3 regions of the Specibacter sp. RAF43 genome follow, and region 2 is predicted to be linked to each of the others. Evidence: riboswitches for the same ligand, from Rfam matches in the RefSeq annotation. Region 2 holds a riboswitch; each other region holds the start of a gene.
What was found. Region 2 has a riboswitch for S-adenosylmethionine ahead of AB4Y80_RS10490 (OsmC family protein). Riboswitches for the same ligand answer to the same signal wherever they lie in the genome.

Region 1: it holds a riboswitch for S-adenosylmethionine, as region 2 does, so the genes downstream of both, AB4Y80_RS04920 (acyl-CoA dehydrogenase family protein) here and AB4Y80_RS10490 (OsmC family protein) in region 2, are expected to answer to the same signal.
Region 3: it holds a riboswitch for S-adenosylmethionine, as region 2 does, so the genes downstream of both, AB4Y80_RS00875 (hypothetical protein) here and AB4Y80_RS10490 (OsmC family protein) in region 2, are expected to answer to the same signal.

What each region holds. Positions count from the first base shown of each region.
Region 1 is NZ_JBFREA010000006.1:16,242-22,377, forward strand. Features, by position in the region: gene AB4Y80_RS04915 (APC family permease) at 1-1,439, opposite strand, end outside; gene AB4Y80_RS04920 (acyl-CoA dehydrogenase family protein) at 1,459-2,730, opposite strand; SAM riboswitch class IV at 2,922-3,035, opposite strand; gene AB4Y80_RS04925 (DUF1990 family protein) at 3,106-3,687, opposite strand; gene AB4Y80_RS04930 (MmcQ/YjbR family DNA-binding protein) at 3,671-4,075, opposite strand; gene AB4Y80_RS04935 (dihydrofolate reductase family protein) at 4,072-4,668, opposite strand; gene AB4Y80_RS04940 (polysaccharide deacetylase family protein) at 4,705-5,628, opposite strand; gene AB4Y80_RS04945 (CoA-binding protein) at 5,648-6,064, opposite strand.
Region 2 is NZ_JBFREA010000016.1:16,309-22,444, forward strand. Features, by position in the region: gene AB4Y80_RS10485 (GntR family transcriptional regulator) at 1-459, shown strand, start outside; gene AB4Y80_RS10490 (OsmC family protein) at 568-1,119, opposite strand; SAM riboswitch class IV at 1,156-1,278, opposite strand; gene AB4Y80_RS10495 (ABC-F family ATP-binding cassette domain-containing protein) at 1,394-3,031, shown strand; gene AB4Y80_RS10500 (FAD-dependent oxidoreductase) at 3,526-4,926, shown strand; gene AB4Y80_RS10505 (hypothetical protein) at 5,108-5,563, shown strand; gene AB4Y80_RS10510 (UPF0158 family protein) at 5,710-6,136, shown strand, end outside.
Region 3 is NZ_JBFREA010000001.1:193,122-199,257, forward strand. Features, by position in the region: gene AB4Y80_RS00850 (purine-cytosine permease family protein) at 1-588, shown strand, start outside; gene AB4Y80_RS00855 (polysaccharide deacetylase family protein) at 602-1,567, shown strand; gene AB4Y80_RS00860 (universal stress protein) at 1,629-2,045, shown strand; gene AB4Y80_RS00865 (VIT1/CCC1 transporter family protein) at 2,042-3,133, opposite strand; gene AB4Y80_RS00870 (biotin/lipoyl-containing protein) at 3,470-3,700, shown strand; gene AB4Y80_RS00875 (hypothetical protein) at 3,805-4,092, opposite strand; SAM riboswitch class IV at 4,107-4,219, opposite strand; gene AB4Y80_RS00880 (sodium:solute symporter) at 4,240-5,769, opposite strand; gene AB4Y80_RS00885 (cupin domain-containing protein) at 6,011-6,136, shown strand, end outside.

The sequences.
Region 1 (6,136 bases), on a different contig from region 2:
GATGGTTCTCCGTTGGTGATGGTCGCGGCCGGTGCGGTGGCCGGGCGGGCATTTTCAATGACCCAGCCGGCGGCCAGTGCGAGCACCAGGACGGCGAGCACCACGACGCACAGCAGGGTGCTGCCCCCCAGCAGGGCCGGCAGGTTGGACAGGATGAGGGCCAGGATTCCCAGCAGGCCCAGAAAGCCAAGGGTGGGGGCCACGCTGCGGCGCCAGTTCACCCACGGCGCCCCGCGCCGCCGGAAGAACACGACCACCGCGACGCTGGTCAACGTCATGAGCACCACGATCCCGAGCGAGGCGAACCCCGCAAACCAGGTGTAGAACTCATTGATTGGGTCCCAGCCGGTGACGAGGGCCGCGGCGAGGAAGATCGCCACGACGGCGTTGTCCGCCAGGGAGGCGCGGTGCGGGGACCGGTGCACCGGGTGGGTGCCGGCCAGGGTGGCGGGCAGGACCCCGCTGGCGCCCAGTTGGAAGAAGTACCGGGACCCGATGTTGTGGAAGGCCAGGATGCAGGCGAAGAGGCTGGTGGTCAGCAGCACCTGCACCAGGTGCGCGCCGACGGGGCCGAGGTAGGCGCCGGCGGTGTCGGCCAGCATCGATCCGGGGTTGGAGAGGGCGCGGGCCACCGCGGCGTCGTCGCCCCAGGCGCTCAGCAGGGCCCAGGTGGAGACGGCGTAGAACAGCCCAATGAGCGCCAGGGCCAGGTAGGTGGCCCGGGGAATCGTGCGGTCCGGGTCGCGGGCCTCATCCCGGAACACGGCCGTTGCCTCAAAGCCGATGAAGCTGAGGATGGCGAACAACAGGGCCACCCCGGGGGCGCCGGAGAAGACCGTGGCGGGCACGGCAAACCCGGCGGAGAGCCCCTGCGGGCCGCCGCCGGCCAGGATCACGCGTGCGTCGAGCACCAGGACGATCAGCACCTCGGCCAGGAGCAGGACGCCCAACACCTTGCCGGAAAGCTCGATGTTGCGGTGGCCGAGCCAGGTGACGGCGGCCAGTGCGACGGCGGCCCACAGCCACCAGGGCAGGTCCGGGCCGCCGTAGGCGGTGACGACCTGACCGACGGCCGGGCCCAGCAGCCCGTAGACGCCGGCCTCGAGCGCCAGGTAGGACAGCAGTGCCACGAATGCGGCACCGGTTCCGGCGCGCCGGCCGAGCCCGCGCCGGATGTAGCTGGAAAACGCGCCGGCGTCGGGCACGTGCGGGGTCATGGTGGTGAAGCCGACGGCGAACAGCAGCAAGATGGCGGTGGCGGCCAGGAAGATCGTGGGCAGCCCTGCCCCGTTGCCGGAGGCGATGCCCAGCGGCACGGGACCGCCGATGACGCCCAGCGGCGAGGCGGCGGCAACAACAATCAGGACGATGCCGGTCACGCCCAGGCGCCCGGTCAGGCGGGGTGCGGTTTTTTCACTTTGGCGGGTGATGGTGGTCATGGGAGGAGTCTTTCGCGGGTCAGGCCGGTACGACGGCGGTCGGGTGCTGGTGAGTGTCGGCGCCGGCTTCGCCGATGGACCACACGTAGGGCGGCTCGGTGCCGTTGACCTCAAAGTCGCCGATGATGCGCGCCTTGTAGACGAACGGGTTGTGCGTGGCGACGGTGCGGGCGTTGCGCCAGTGCCGGTCCAGCTGCTTGCTGGTGCTGGTCGAGGAGGCGCCCAGGGCGTTGAACAGGGCCCCGGCGGCGTCGGGAATGAGGGTGCTCAGGACCACCTGCGCCTGCCCGGATTCCAGTTCGACGGCGATGTTCGCCGTCCGCTCCGCGTCCGCGTCCAGGTGCCTGGCCGCGTACACGTTGTCCAGGGACCGGGCGACGCGCAGCGTGGCGGCCTCGGCGACATACGCCTTGGCGCTGATCTCGCCCACGATCTGCAGGATCTGCGGATCCTCGCGCACCAGCGGGGCGTTGCCGTGGCCGAACACGCGGGTCCGGCCGCGGACCTGTTCGGCGGCGTCCGCCACCACCGCGCGCCCGATTCCGGCGAGGGTGATCAGCAGCAGGTGCTGGTAGACGGCCGTTTGGTACGGGAAGCGGTCGGCGAAGTCGGAGACGTTGGCCGGGTCCACCGGGGTGTTGTGGAAGGTGGTGGTGCCGCTTCCGGTCAGGCGCTGACCAAATCCGTCCCAGTCGTCGAGGGTTTCCACGCCCGGCGCCCGGGTGGAGACGACCACGGAAACCTCGGACCCGTCCGGGCGCCGAGCCGTGACGTCCACCCAGTCGGCGAAGATGGTGCCGGTGGTGTAGAACTTGCGCCCGGTCAGCAGCGGGGTGCCGCTTGAATCATCCAGCGTGGTCGCGGTGCCGCCCGCGCCCGGCTCCGTCCAGGCGCTGCCGGCGATCTCCCCGGCGGCGAACCGGCGCAGCCACGGTGCGCGACCGGCGTCGACGGTGTGGTGGTAGAGGTGTTCCTCGACCAGGGCAATATGGGCGCGCAGGGCCTGCGGGACGTTGCTGTCCGCGGCGGCCAGCTCGATCAGCAGGGCGGTGAATTCCTCCCAGCTTAGGCCGTTGCCGCCCAGTTCGGCGGGGATCCGGGCCCCGCCGAAGCCTGCGTCCCGGAGCCAGCCGATCTGCTCAAACGGCAGGGTGCGCTCGCGTTCGCGCACGGCGGCCCCGGCGGCGATCCGGTCGAATATGGGCCGGTAGATTGAGGCGGCAGCGGAAAAGGCCGACCCTCCGATGGTGCTCTCTATGGTGCTCTCATAGGTGCTCTGGGGGATGCTCATGGGTACTCCTGGAACGGGTCAATGGAATTGAATGCGGCCGCGGGCATGACCGAGCCGCACGCGGCGGGGGATTCCGGCTGCGCGGGATGGGCTGGGGGGCAACTCCGCGGGGTGCCGCGGTTGGGGACACCGGTCCCCTGCGGGCATGCAATTTGTGCTGGGCGCCTTTCACGGTTGGGACGCCGTCGGTGGCGCCGTACTTGCCGTCCGGCATGGCCGGACAACCAGATCATCACCTGGGGCACCCCGCTACGGAAGAGGGTTGCCGCCCGACGAGCCAGGGCTTGTCATCGGGACTCATGATCTTGGCTCAAGTATCCACACGTCCGCGGCGCATGAACAACAAATGTGAAGAAAGAGGTCGAAATGACGTTTTTAGACGAGCTTCGCGACGAGGGAGCGGGCGGCCCGCATGTAGCTCCTGGTGACCCCGCGCTGGGTGAACCTGGTGACCGGGGAGCCCAGCTTGAAGATCAGGCGCGAGGGTTTGCTGAAGGCCAACAGGCGGAAGTACACGCCGCCGTCGGGCGTTTTCATGGCGATGAACGACTCCTCGCCGAGCGCGGGGTGTCCCGGCAGTGTGCCGTAGCCGAAGCCGGCCAGCTCCACCTCCAGACCGTCCGTGCGCACGATCCCCGTCGGTTCCTCCGCCCACACGACCTCGCACGGGATGGGCACGCGCAGATTTCCGACGCCGAAGCCGCTCACGATCACGGCGCCCACGGCGGCGCGCGGCGGCGCCGAAACGCGCAGCCCCGCGCGGCGCTGAATTTGCCAGGTCATGATGCCGTCGGCCAGCGCCGTGAAGTCGGCGTCCCCGGTGCCCACGCGAATCTGCAGGTCCACGTGGTCAAAGCCGTCCGGCCAGTTTCCGGCACCCGTCGGTTCGCCCGCCAGGATGCGCGTGCGGCCCAGCTGCGGGTAGTTCAGGCCGCCCCGTTCAGTCTTCAGTGGCACGCGCACTCCATTTCAAGGCGTCTTGTTGCTGCCTGGGCAGTCCGGCCACCACCAGGTCGTAGGAATCCTCCAGCATGTCCAGCACCGTCCGGGCCTCCAGGCGGGTACAGTCCACGGAGTTCCAGTGCCGTTTGTTCAGGTGGTAGCCGGGCGTGATGGCGGGGTTGGCCAGGCGAAGCTGCGGCGCCAGCTCGGGGTCGCACTTAAGGCCCACCGACAGGCCCGGGCGGTTCAGGTTGGCGATGGCGAACATCTTGCCCACCCTTTGGGCGGAGCCGCTGGGCGCGAGCACCTTAAACACGGCCGTCTCCGGGCCGAACGGGTAGTCCTCGTAGGCGCCGGGCAGTTTCAGCGCGGCCGCACGGAGTCCGGCGCCCGTGAGGTTCATGCCGGCTCCGCGCCGGAGCCGGTCACGGTCCCGGCGTCCGTTTTCCGGACCCCGTAGCTCAGGGTCGCGAATTGGCCCTGTTGGAGGGCGCTGCGCAGCACCAGTCGGTCGGGGCCGACGATGCGCGGCAGCAGTGGCGCGCCTCCGGCCAGGAGCGCCGGTGCGATGGATACGGTGATTTCATCCAGTGCGTCGATGTCCAGGAACTGGCCGGCGAGGTCGCCGCCGCCCACCACCCACACGTCCTTCTCCCCGGCCGCGGCGACGATGTCCGGCAGGACGTTTTTGACGGAACCGCTGACAAACCGGACGTCGGCGCCGTCGGGCACCGGCAGCTGGCGGCTGGTGAAGACATAGGTGGGTTTCTCGCCGTAGAATTGCCGCCACTTGGCCGGGTTCTCCAGCAGCTTTTCCTCCCGGAGCACCCACTCATAGGTGGTGGAGCCTTCGACAAACACGCCCATGCCGTCCATGAGCCCGGCCAGGTCCGGCGCCTCCGTGGTGTCCACGGCAAAGAGCCATGCCAGCGAGTTCTCGGGATCGGCCAGGAAGCCGTTCATGGTGCTTGCGGTGTAATAGACAATCCGTGTCATGGCATCAACGTTACCGGGGCGCCGCCCGATGCGGGGCTACTTCACGCCCAGGTAATCCTCCAGCAGGACCACCTTCAACCCCGCCGCCTTCTGGGCCTTGACGAAGGCCGCCAGGTCTTGCGGGAATTCGGGCCGGAAGTGCATCAGCACGATGTCCCCCGGGCGCAGCGCCTGGCCCACCTGGTACTGCATCGACTTGGCGTTGGCCTTCGCCTCCCAGTCCACGACGGCCGCCAGGCCGCAGTCGGCCACGGCCTTGCGGACGGAGTCGGTGTAGGGGCCGCCCGGGGGGCGGAAAAACACGGGGCGCCGGCCAAAGTGTGCTTCCTCGAAGTCGGCCATCTGGCAGATTTCGGCCTTTTGCTGCGCGTAGCCCAGGTGGATGAAGCCCAGGTCGTGGGTCATCGAGTGGTTCTCCACCAGGTGCCCGGCCGCCAGGTAGCCCTGGTAAAAGTCGGCATGGCCGGCGATGAACGTGTGGGCCAGGAACAGGGAGGCCTTGATGCCGTTCTTTTCCAGCAGGGCCAAGTCCGATGCGCGCTTGATGGCTCCGTCATCGATGGTCAGGAACACCACTTTCTGCTTGGTGGGAATCCTGGTCAGGACCGGGGCCAGGCCGTTTTCAATCGGTGGCAGGGCAAAGTCCGGGACCAGCCCGCCGAGGGTGCTGACGCGGCCGGTCTTCGGGTCCGGGGCCGGGGTGGTCGCCGGGGCGGTGGCGGCCGCCGGGGCGGGCGACGACGTTTGTCCCGTTGGACTCGCCGGCCCGGCACTGGCGGAGGTGCTTGCCGACGGGCCCGGCGCTGAAGGCAGGGCGGACGTGTCCGTTGCGGCCGTCGTCGTCCCCCTGGAGCCGGTCCACCACAGTCCCCCGACGACAGCGCCGGCAACCACCACGGCAATGATGACCGCGGCCAGCCAGCGGCGGGCGGCAGCCGGATTGTGCAGGTGGCGGGGCATGCGGACCTTCCACTGGGGGCTAGAGGCCGAGAGCGGGCGCTTCGATCTTGGGGCAGGTATTCATCACGACGTCCAGGCCGGCGTCGGCCGCACGCCGGGCGGCGGCCTCGTCCACGACGCCCAGTTGCAGCCAGACGGCCTTGGCACCAACCGCGATCGCCTGATCCACCACCGATCCTACCTTTGTCGAATTCACGAAACAGTCAACGACATCAATGTTTCCCGGGATCTCCGCCAGGGTCTTGTAGCCCTGTGCGCCGTGGACGTCCTCGCCCTTCAGGTTGACCGGAATGATCTCCTGGCCCAGGTGCCTGTGCAGGTAGGAGGACACATCCAGGGCGGCGCGCAGGGGATTGGTGGACAGGCCAACCACGGCCCACCGGGCGGGGGTGGTGAGGAGTCGGCGGACAACAGCGGGGTCGTTTACGTGGGCCATGGATTGAGCCTAGCCCCTGGGGCTGTGGACGGCGGCGCTTGGGCGCCGCTTTCCCGCTTCGGCGCTGCTTAC
Region 2 (6,136 bases):
TTGATCATCGCCAAGCCCGGCCGGGCCACCATCGTCGCGCCGCTCGACCCGGCCTCCACCATCGGCGCCCAGCAGGTTGTCGCCGCCATGCATGAACTCGCGGCCCGGCTCGCCGTCCCGGCCGCCACGGGCGATCACCTGGCGGCCATGACGGCGGCCAACGGCCGGTTCGCGACGGCCCTCGAGCACGACAACGTCGAGCGCGCCCTGGCCGCGGACGACGACTTTCACGCGGTCTTCATCGACGCCTGCGGCAACGACATGATCCCGGACGTCCTGGAACAGGCCCTGCCGTTGCTGCGGCGCGTGGAACGGCAGCGGTTCGGCTCGCATTCGGCCCGGCATTCGGTCACGGTACACGCCGAGATCATCCGGCTGGCCGGTCTGGGCGACGCCGAAGGCGCGGCACTGGCCTGCCGGGAAAACTGGCTGTCGCTGGGGAGTTCGGCCGAGGCGTAAGCAACCTCCACGGCAAAAACGCTGCCGTCCCGCTCAAGCGCTGTCGGGCAACAGCGCAGGAGCGGGAAGGCAGCGTCCAAGCGGGGCGGCCGCGCTCAAGCGGGCCGGCTAGACCTTGGTGAGGACCGCGCTGACCGGGGTCAGGTTGGCAAACAGGTCCAGCACGGGGCAGCGGGATTCGACCGTGCGGCGCAGTTCCTCGTAGCGTTCCTGGGACTCCGGGCCGGAGATCTTCACGCTCAGGCGGACGTCCTGGAATCCAGGACGCACCGAGGGGTCGATGCCAAAGAGCCCGCGGACGTCCAGGTCCCCTTCGGCCTCGATCGTGAGGTCGTCGACGACGATGCCCAGCTGGTCGGCGTACAGCCGGTACACCACCACCTGGCAGGCGATGAGCGCGCCCAGGGCATATTCGACGGGACTGGCGGCCGCGTCGTCGCCGGCCAGACCGGCGGGCTCATCCACCGTGAACTGGTGCTTGCCGGCACTGATCCGGGTGGCGACGGATCCGACGGCCACGCCGGCCGCCTTATAGGTCAGCCTGGCGTTCTGTGCATCCTGGGTGATCCGCTGCGTCCAGAAGGCGCCGGCCTCGGCGAGCCGGGCGGAGCGGTCCGCGGCAAGGTCGGCCGGGGTCGCTGCAAGGGTTGATTCAGACATCGTGTTCCTTCACGGTGAGGGCGCGCGCCGTGCGCCGCGCCATACTTACGCCCCCGGTCCAGCGCCGGACGGGCGTCGAATCGTCACCTGGGGCACCCCACTATGGTGATGAGGGTTGCCGCCCAACCGGCCAGGGCCTTGAGGTTGGGACTCTTGATTCTGCTCTCAAGTGTGGCGTCCGGGAGCGGGGCGGTTCAAGGCTCACGTCATGCGGGGCAACATGGGCGACGCCGGCCCGGTCGGCCCGGGCGCGTTCGCCTCCTAAAATGGACTCATGACCGCTACGCTCGTGGCCAAGGACCTCTCCGGAGGCCACGCCCACCGCACCTTGTTCGCCAACCTCAACCTCACCGTCTCCCCCGGGGACGTGGTGGGCGTGGTGGGCGCCAACGGGGCCGGCAAATCCACCCTGCTCAAGCTGCTCGCCGGGGCCGACACGCCCCAGGCCGGCACCGTGAGCACCGCGCCGCGGGACGCCTTCATCGGCTGGCTCCCGCAGGAGCACGAACGCATCGAGGGCGAAACGGTCGCCGCGTACATCGGCCGGCGGACCGGGTGCACGGCCGCCACCGTGGCGATGGAATCCTGTGCGGCGGCCCTGGGTTCGGGCAATGCGGCCGACGACGACCGGTACGCCGACGCCCTGGACCGCTGGCTCGCGTGCGGCGCCGCCGATCTGGACGAAAGACTCCCGGAAACCCTGGCCGGTCTCGGGCTCGAGGTTGGGGAGAACACCCTCATGACGGGCCTCTCCGGCGGGCAGGCCGCCCGGGTAGCGTTGGCCGCGCTCCTGCTGAGCCGCTTCGACGTCGTCCTCCTGGATGAACCCACCAATGACCTTGACCTCGCCGGGCTGGCCAGGCTGGAGGAGTTCGTGACCGGCCTGCGCGGCGGGGTGGTGCTGGTCTCGCACGATCGCGAATTCCTGGCCCGCTGCATCACCTCCGTCGTGGAACTTGACCTGGCCCAGAACAAGGTGGCCGTGTACGACGGCGGCTACGACGCGTTCCTGGAGGAGCGCGCCGTGGCTAGGCGGCATGCCCGCGAGGCGTACGACGAATTCGCGGGCAGGAAGGCCGACCTGGTCTCGCGTGCCCGCGTCCAGCGCGAATGGAGCTCGCAAGGCGTGCGGAACGCCATGAAAAAGAGCCCGGACAATGACAAGATCCGCCGCCGGGCCAGCATGGAATCCTCCGAAAAGCAGGCCCAAAAGGTGCGCCAGATGGAGTCGCGGATCGCCCGGTTGGACGAGGTGGAGGAGCCGCGCAAGGAGTGGACACTGCACCTGCGCATCGGCGCCGCGCCGCGGTCCAGCTCCGTGGTCGCCACGCTGAACGCCGCCACGCTCACCCAGGGCGGCTTCACGCTCGGACCGGTCTCGGTGCAGGTCAACGCCGGGGAGCGCATCGGCATCACCGGTCCCAACGGCGCCGGCAAGTCCACGCTGCTGCGGCTGCTGCTGGGCCGCACAGCCCCGGACGACGGCGTCGCCTCCCTGGGTGCCAGCGTCGCCGTCGGCGAGATTGACCAGGCGCGCAGCCAGTTCCCGGAGAACGTTCCGCTGGGGGCGGCGTTTGAGGCCCTGGTGCCGGAACTGAACCAGGGCGAGGTCCGCACACTCCTGGCCAAGTTCGGGCTCAAGGCCGACCAGGTCACCAGCGCCGTGGGCAGCCTGTCCCCGGGTGAGCGCACACGCGCCTCGCTGGCGCTGCTGCAGGCCCGCGGCGTCAATGTGCTGGTGCTCGACGAGCCAACGAACCATCTGGACCTGCCGGCGATCGAGCAGCTGGAGGAGGCGCTGGACAGCTACGAAGGCACGCTGCTGCTGGTCTCCCACGACCGCCGCCTGCTGGAAAATGTCCGCCTCGACACCCGCTGGGAGGTCAGCCGGGGGCAGGTCACCGAGCTGTAGCCCGCTCCGCGAAACCGGGACCAACGCGCGAGACCGGTATGTCCCCGCGGTATTTTGCGCGGTGGCCCCGGTTTCGCGACAAGGCACCCCCGATTCACGTCTTGAGGCGCAGATCCCCGGCCTCCGTGGCGGGAAGGTCCGCGCAATGAGTTAGCTCACCTTAAGGGTCGATTGACTTTGACTTAAGATACCTAAAATGTTGCAATGGGTAGCAGGGGCGCCGCCTTCGGATCTACGGCGCCCTGCTTTCGAGTCCGGGATGTTCGCGCCACGCCAACGTCCCGAACAGGGCCCTGTCTCCCGTCGTGGGATTGATGCCCGGGCCCCGGGCGGCCCATGCCGCCCGCACCACCGCCGCAGAAAGATCTGCCGCCGCGCACCCTGCGCTTGTTGCTCCGCCACGGTGCGCCGCCTTCGGCCACCGGCCTATCCGGAGCGTGGACTCGTCAGCGTCACAACGGACCGGTGAAGATCCAGTGAATGAGGAGCACAGCATGAAATTGCGAGTCGGAATCATTGGTGCAGGCCCCAGCGGCATGGCACAACTGCGGGCGTTCGAATCGGCCCGCCAAAAAGGTGCGGAAATTCCGGAAATCATGTGCTTTGAGAAGCAGGACGACTGGGGCGGACAGTGGAACAGCAGCTGGCGCACCGGACTGGATGCCCACGGCGAACCCGTCCATTCGAGCATGTACCGCCACCTGTGGTCCAACGGGCCCAAGGAATGCCTGGAATTTTCCGACTACTCCTTTGACGAGCACTTTGGCCGCCCCATCTCCTCCTTCCCGCCTCGCGCGGTCCTCTTCGACTACATCAAGGGTCGCGTGGAAAAGTCCGACGTGCGCAAGTACGTCACGTTCAACACCGCGGCCCGCTTCGTCAGCTACGACGAGGGCACCCAGGAATTCACCCTGACCGTGGAGGACCTGCCCACCGGCACCACCCAAACCCACGTTTTCGATAAGTTGGTGGTCGCCACCGGCCACTTCTCCGTCCCCGCAGCCCCCGCCTTTGACGGGATCGCCGGCTTCCCCGGCGAGGTCCTGCACGCCCATGACTTCCGCGGCGCGGAGCGCTTCGCCGGCAAGAGGGTGTTGTTGATCGGCAGCAGCTACTCCGCCGAGGACATCGGCATGCAGGCCCACAAGATGGGTGCCCGGTCCGTCACCTTCAGCTACCGCAGCGCCCCCATGGGCTTTGACTGGCCGGAGAACACGGTCGAGCGTCCGCTCGTCACGCACTTTGACGGGACCTGCGCCCACTTCAGTGACGGCACGCGGGGCGACTTTGACGCCGTCGTACTGTGCACCGGCTACCAGCACAAGTACCCGTTCCTGCCCGGGGAGCTCTCCCTGAAGTCCAAGAACGTGCTGTACCCGGCCAACCTCTTCAAGGGCGTGGTGTGGCAACAAAACACGAACCTGTTCTACCTGGGCGCACAGGACCAGTACTACACGTTCAACATGTTTGACGCCCAGGCCTGGTTTGCCCGGGACGTGATGACCGGCGTGATCGAGCTGCCGTCGCCGGAAGAGCGCGCGGCCGACATCCAGGCGTGGCTGGATCGCCAGGCCGCCCTGCCCGGTCATGACGCGGAGGCCGATTTCCAGTCGGACTACGTGCGTGAGCTCATCGACGCCACGGACTACCCGCCGTTTGACCTGGACGCCGTCTCCGCGCTGTTGAAGACGTGGATGCGGGACAAGGAGTCGGACATCCTGGGCTACCGGGACACCGTGCACCGCTCCGTTGTCACCGGCACCCTGGCCGCCAGGCACCACACGCGCTGGCTCAACGCCATGGACGACTCGCTGGAGCGGTACCTGAACGGCCCGTCGCAGGACGTCGACACCGGCACCCTGGCCGCGGTCACCGGGGCCCTGGCGGCCCGGTAGGTCCAGGCCCGACGGCGCGTGCCCCGGCCGCGCGGTCCGGTCCGGCGCCGGCACGTGCCCCGGCCCGCCAGGCCCGGCGCGGCCGGGGTCCGGAATCCGGCCGCGCCGGGGCCCATATTGACAAGCCGGCCGTTAAGGTGGAGTCTAAAAACACAAGTTTAGTTTTTAGAAGGAGAAAACCATGGCCGCCAGTTCAATCCCCGCCCGTTCAACCGGAGGGGTGTCACATGCGTTGCAGCGCGCCAAGGCCGAGCCAGCGTACGGGGCGTTCCTCATGCTCTGGATCGGCTTCATCGCGATCCCGCTCATCATGGGCCTGGACAAGTTCGCCAACATCCTGACCAACTGGGAGGGCTACCTGGCCCCGTGGCTGGTCGACGTCTCCCCCTTCAGCGCCCACACCATGATGCTGATCATCGGCGTCGTGGAGATCGCCGCCGGCGTCATGGTCGCCCTCAAGCCGCGCTACGCCGCCTACGTGGTGGCCCTGTGGCTGGCCGGGATCATCGTCAACCTGCTCACGTATTCCGGCTTCTACGACGTCGCCCTGCGTGACTTCGGCCTGCTGGTGGCGGCGCTGGCGCTGGCCCAGCTGGCCCGGGCCTACACCCCGGGCAAGGGGCATTCGGCGCACTAACGCCAAAAGGTTCGACGGCGTGGGCCGGGGCTGCTGCCCCGGCCCATGTTTGCGTTTGCCCGGGTTCGGCACGGGCTATTGCCTGATGGGCCATCCCGCGGAAAAATTGAAGGTGAGCACTGTTTCACGCGAGCGGAGGCATTGCCATGCTCCCTTTGGACGCCATTGACCTGGACACGCTGGTGATGGCACTGGAAAACCAGTACATGGATGGCGAGACGTTCTTTTGGCTTGACCCCGCCACCGGCCGGATCGAACTGTGGGGCGAAGAGGCGGCCGACGAGGCCGACGCGGAGGGCTGGGATGTTGACGAGCGGGGCGGCCTTCGCATCGAGCCCGTTGAATCCCACGAGGTGTACCGGGACATGGAGGATTTCATTGCGGGTGAGAGGGACCCCAAATGCCGTACCCGGCTGCAGCGCGCCGTCGAGCACAGCAGCCCGTTCCGGCACTTCAAGGACGCCCTCTATGAATTCCCCGCGCGGCAAACCGCGTGGTACGAATTCCATGATGCGATCATGAAGCGCCGTGCCATCGAATGGCTGGCCGAGTGGGAGGTGGTGGATCGCACCG
Region 3 (6,136 bases), on a different contig from region 2:
TACACGTTCTCCGTTGCCGCCCAGGCACTGGACATCAAGGCCAAGCGGCGCACCCTGAACCTCTTCGTGGGCTTCCTGGCGCTCGCCGGCGTCGTGTTCTTCATCCTCCAGTCGGACTTTGCCGCAGCGCTGAGCACCTGGCTGGGCGGGCTCGTCGCCTGGGTGGCCGCCTGGGGCGGAATCATGCTGGTCCACTACTTCTGGGTCGACAAGCGCAATCCGGTCGCGGTGGAGCGCCTCTTCGATGCCGTGGGCACCCGGCGCCTGCCGGCCGTCAACTGGGCCGGGTTGACCGCCCTGGCCACGGGCATCTTCGCGACCTGGCTGTTCATGTTCGGTGTCCTGCCCATCATGCAGGGACCGATCGCGACGGCCCTGGGCGGCGTGGACCTTTCCTGGCTGGCCGGCGGGCTGGTTGCCGCCGGCGTATACGCCGTCCTGGGCCCGAAGGTCCATGCCCGCTACGCCTCGCATGAAATCCAAGGCGTCACGGCCGCCGCCGGAGGGTCGGCGTCGACCGCCACCGCGCAGGCCTCCGTCGAATCGCCGGTGCCCGTCGCCTTGCCCGCCACCCTCGTCAACGACTAATAGGATCATCACCATGACAAACCCTGCCTTCCCCGATTCCCAGCACCCCATCACCTGGCCGGAGGGCTTCAGCGCCGCCGCCTCGTTTACCTTCGACGTCGACGCGGAGTCCTGCATCCTGGCCCACGACCCGGCCTCGTCCCGGCGCATGTCGCTGATGAGCCACCAGTCCTACGGACCCCGGGTTGCCGTGCCGCGGCTGCTGCAGATCCTTGACCGCCAGGGCATCAAGGGGACCTTCTTTGTGCCCGGCTTCACGGCCGAGACCTATCCGGACACCGTGCGGGCGATCGTCGACGGCGGGCATGAAATCGGCCACCACGGCTACCTGCACGAACAGATGCAGGGCATCGACGCGGCCACCGAGGCCCGTTATCTGGACCGCGGGTTGGACGCGCTGGAGAAGGTCGCCGGGATCCGGCCGGTGGGGTTTCGCGCCCCGTGGTGGGAACTGAACTGGCACACCCCCCAGCTGCTCGCGGACCGCGGCTTCCTCTACGACTCGTCCCTGCTGGACGGCGACGCCCCCTACCGATTTGCCGTGGCGGAGGGGGACTCGCGGGACATCGTGGAAATTCCCGTGGATTGGGCCCTGGACGACTGGGAACAGTATGCGTTCTATCCGGGCGTGACCGGCAGCGGGGTCATCGAGAGCCCGGCGAAGGTGCTGGAGATGTGGACCCTGGAGGCCCAGGCCCACCACCAACAGGGCAGCTGTTTTGTGCTGACGAACCACCCCTTCATCTCCGGCCGCCCGTCCAAGGCCGTGGCGCTGGAACAGCTCATCGAGCGGGTGCGCTCCCTGGACGGCATGTGGGTCACCACGCTGGAGGAGATTGCCCGGCACACCGCGGAGACGGTGACCGAGGTGCACCGGCACGGGCGGGTGGAGATCGCGGGCTTCCCCGATGCCGGCGTGAGCATGCGGGCCGCCTCGAAGAGCGGCGCGGCATCGGCCCTGGTGGGCGGGCGGCAGTGACCGGCGCGGGCGCCGGCCGGGTGCCCGCGGCTGTGGGGGTTGCGGGCGAAAGGCGACCCTGATGCCTGTCATCGTGGGCTACGTGCCCACCCGGGTCGGGGAGGCCGCCCTGGAACGGGGCATCCACGAGGCCAGCCTGCGCGGGGAGCGGCTGATCGTCGTCAACGCGTCCGCCGGCGACGCCGTCGCGGGGGATCCCGCCCTCGCCGCCGCGACGGCCCTGGCCCGGGTCCGGACGCAACTGGAGAATGCCGGCGTCGACAATGAGATCCGGCAGCCGCAGCGCAGCCACTCGCCGGCCGAGGAACTGCTCAGCATTGCCGCCGCCGATGCGGCCTCGCTGATCGTGATTGGGCTGCGGCGCCGCTCGCCGGTGGGCAAGATGCTCTTTGGCAGCACCGCCCAGGAAATCCTGCTCAACGCCGACTGCCCGGTGGTTGCGGTGAAGCCTGACCGGGCGCGCCGGGGAGGTCGCTAGCCGACCACCCCGCCGAACGCCAGGCCGAGCAGGTACGTGGCGGCCGCGGCACCGAGGCCGATGCCCAGCTGGCGCAGCCCGCGCCACAGCGGGGAGGCCCCGGAGAGCACGCCGACCACGCCGCCGGTGGCCAGGAGCGTCAGGCCCACGAGGGCACACGCCAGCACCAGCGCACCCGCCCCCGTCATGCCGAACAGGAACGGCAGGATCGGGACGATCGCACCGGAGGCAAAGAAACAAAAGCTGGAGCCGGCCGCGCCCCAGGCGGTGCCCAGGGTCTCGTGGGCGTTGCTGGTCTCAAATTTGTCCGGGCGCAGGGACAGGCTGGGGTCGCAGTCGCAGGTGAACTGGCCCATGCGTTCGGCGGCCCGGTGTTCGGCGGCTTCGCGGGACATGCCGCGGGCCAGGTACACCAGCACCAGCTCATTGTCCTTCAAGTCCAGCGAGGGCGCCGCCGACAGGGTCACCTGGGTGGGTGTGGAGGCGTCCAGGAGTTCGCGCTGGGACCGCACGGAGACGTATTCCCCGGCGCCCATGGACAGGGCGCCCGCCAGCAGTCCGGCGATGCCGCTAAAGAGCACGACCTGGCTGCCCACCCCGGTGGCCGCCATGCCCATGACAAGGGACAGGTTGCTGACCAGGCCGTCGTTGGCGCCAAACACGGCGGCCCGGAAGGACCCGGAAAGCCGGTTGCGCCCGCGCGTGGCCAGGCCGCGGACCACCTCCTCATGGATGGCCTCATCCGCGGCCATGGCCCGGGTGGCATCGGTGTCGCTGGCGTAGGGGGACCGGGATTCGGAGCGCTGGGCCAGGGCCAGCACGAACACGGAGCCGAAGCTCCGGGCCAGGAACCCCAGGAATCGGTTGTGCAGGGACGCCCGCGCCGTGGTCAGGGCGTGCTCGCCGAGCAGCTCGGTCCAGTGCTTGGCGTGGCGGCCCTCGGCCTCGGCCAGCGCCAGCAGGATGGTGCGTTCCTCGCCGTCGCGGCGCTTGGCCAGGTCCCGGTATACGGCTGCCTCGGCCCGTTCATCGGCCAGGTATTGCCGCCAGCGCTTGATTTCCGCGGGCGTGGGGGTGCGTTCAGGCACGGCTCATACTCCTCAAGTCGCCCCCACTCTAGCGCGGATTCCCGCGGATTTCCGGCCGGTAAACCGGGCAAAATAGTTTCGGCACACCGGAACCGGGCGGGGTGCCGGGGCGGTTGCCGGGGCGCTGTTGCTCCGCACGGGCGCTGCCGCCCCGCATGAGCGCTGCCGCCCGCCAGCGTTTGAGTGGTTCCGCAGCGTCACTGCGCGGCGGCAGCGTCGATGCGGCTAAGTTCGGTGTGTGCCGGGGTGCCCATTTCTGTACGCGCGGGAACTCGAATAGGCTGTGTTGCCAATGGCCGCACGGACTGCGACCGCGATTTGGACGGTGGTACCTGCATGCGTGAAGTCCTGTTTCCGATGATGACCGGGGACGCGTCCGAGCCCGGCGTGGTGGCCACCTGGTATGTCGTGGACGGCGAAAAGGTGGAGGCGAGGCACCTGCTGGCCGAGGTCTCGATCAACAAGGTCGACGCCGAAATCTACGCGCCCGTGGCCGGTGTGGTCCGCCTTGCCGTGGACGAGGGCGACGAGGTGGCGCAGGGCGCCGTCATCGCCACCATCGAGTAACGCTGGGGGCGCCCGCCGAGTCAGTGGAAGACCGCCGAGACTCGCCCACCTTTGGTTCCGCCTCGGCGCGGACCGGCTACCTCGGCGCGAGCCCCGGCGCGGCCCTAGTGCGCCGCGAGCCGGAAGCCCAGGCCGCGGCCGGATCGGACCCCCGTCTGCGCCACCGTGACCACAAGGGTGCCGATTTCCGGGACCCATTGGGCGGGGCGCACGGCCTGGGCGAGCGCCGCGATCAGCTCCGCCGGCTCGGCGGACCAGTACAGGCGGTGCCCGGACGGGGTGAAGAATGAAACGGTGCCGAGGTTGACGTCCACGACGGGCAGCACGGGAATGCTGGCGGGGCGTTTCGGTGCGGCGGTTCGGGCGGTGGGGTTGGCTGATGCAACGGTCATGGCGTACGCCTTTGTGAGTGCTCTTGCCCGCCACTGGTTAGCCGCGGGCCGCTTCCTCATCCGAGCCACCCTGTGAACATGGGGTTGGCGTGCGGCCAGTCGGAGCTTGGCGCCGCATCTCTTGAAGCTGGCTACAAGGCTACCGGGTTAACGTGCGACGGCGGCCGGTGACGTAATAAACCGGGACCCTGCCTTGGCAGCGGACAGGGCCGCCTCGACGTCGTCGTCGTTGGAGTCCGTGGCGGCCGCGGCGATGCGGTCGTCCCAGGCCTGGCGGATGTGGGCCGGGGTGCGCGGGGTGGCCAGGGAAACGGCCACGTAGACCACCAGGGAGGCGATGAGGCCGTAGTAGATGGGCTCGTTCGCGTAGATGCCGTCGGCGCTGGGGATCAGGCCCGTGGCGTACAGGACCAGCAGGATCAGCGTCAGGGCGCAGCCAACGGCCATGGACCAGGCCGCGCCGAGGCCGGTGCCGCGCTTCCACGCCAGGCCGCCGATGATGGCCACGAGCAGGCCGCCCACCAGGATGTCGTAGGCGATGGTCAGGGCAAAGACGACGTCATTGACCAGGATGGAGATCAGCACCACCAGCACGCCCAGGCCCAACACGTACCAGCGGTTGGCGTTGATGTCATGCTCGGGGTTGGAGGTGTCGGAGGTGTCAATCGTCTTGCCGAACCAGCTGGCCACGAAGGGCACAACGTCCTTGCGGGCCACCGTGGCGGCGGCAATCAGGGCGCCGGAGGCGGTGGACATCATGGCCGCGACGGCGGCGGCCATGACGATGCCGCCAATGCCGATGGGCAGCAGGTTGGTGGCGACCTCGGCGTACACGACGTCCTTGCCGAGCGTGGCAACGTCAATTTGCGGCAGGGCCACGCGGGCGGCCAGGCCGATCATTGCCCCGGCCACGCCGTACAGGATGCAGTAGATGCCGGCCGTTGCGCCGCCCCAGCGGGCGACGGTGGGGGTCTTGGCGGTAAAGACGCGCTGCCAGATGTCCTGGCCGATCAGCAGGCCCAGGGTGTAGATGACGAAGTACGTGATGATGGTCTGGGCGCCAATGCCGTCCCACTGGAAGAACGTGGAGTCGACGCGGCTCTGGATGCCGGCCAGGCCTCCGGCCGCATTCCAGGCGAACGGGAGCATGAGCAAGAAGACGCCGACGGTCTTGATGATGAACTGAACCTGGTCCGCGAGCGTGATGGACCACATGCCACCGATCGTGGAATACACCAGGACGATTGCGCCGCCGACGGCGATTGCCAGCCAGCGGTCCCAGCCGAAGAGCACCACGAAGATGGTGGCGTAGGCGCCCGTGGACGTTGCCGAGATCATGACCGTGTAGGCGAGCATGACGATGCCGGACATCTTGGTGGTCTCTTGGCCGTAGCGCAGGCTCAGCATTTGCGAGACCGTGTAGATCTTCAGCTTTTGGATGGTGGGGGCAAACAGCAGGCTCAGCAGCAGGACGCCGACGCCGATGGCAACGACCAGCCACATGCCCGAGATGCCGAATTTGTAGCCCAGGCCCACGCCGCCCACCGTGGACGCGCCGCCCAGGACGACGGCGGCCATGGTGCCGGTGTAGAGGAACGGCCCCAGGCGGCGGCCGGCGACGAGAAAGTCGCTATTGTTCTTGGTGCGCGATTTTCCCCACCAGCCAAAGGCCAGCATGGCCACCAAATAGATGACGACTATGGCAATGTTTAGTGACACGTGTAGCTCCAATGTACTTATGCGGTTAATCCCCCGTTGGATATTGCCTCTAACGCAACATCTGTTGTCTATTAGGCTAAACTGTGATTGCAGTTACAGTCAACGCGGGCTGCACCGCCGGCCGTTTCGGAGACCGGCCCCGACGGAGTAACAGCCGTATAGAGTCACCTAGTGAGTCAACCGCCACGAAGGAGCGAACATGAAGGCCTTGCCAGTAGAGCCAAGCTCGGCACCCGTGGCGATCGGGTCCAGGATCCGCGCGGCCCGGCAGTCCCAGCGGCTCACCATCGAGCACGTGGCCGATGCCACCGGGCTGACCAAGGGA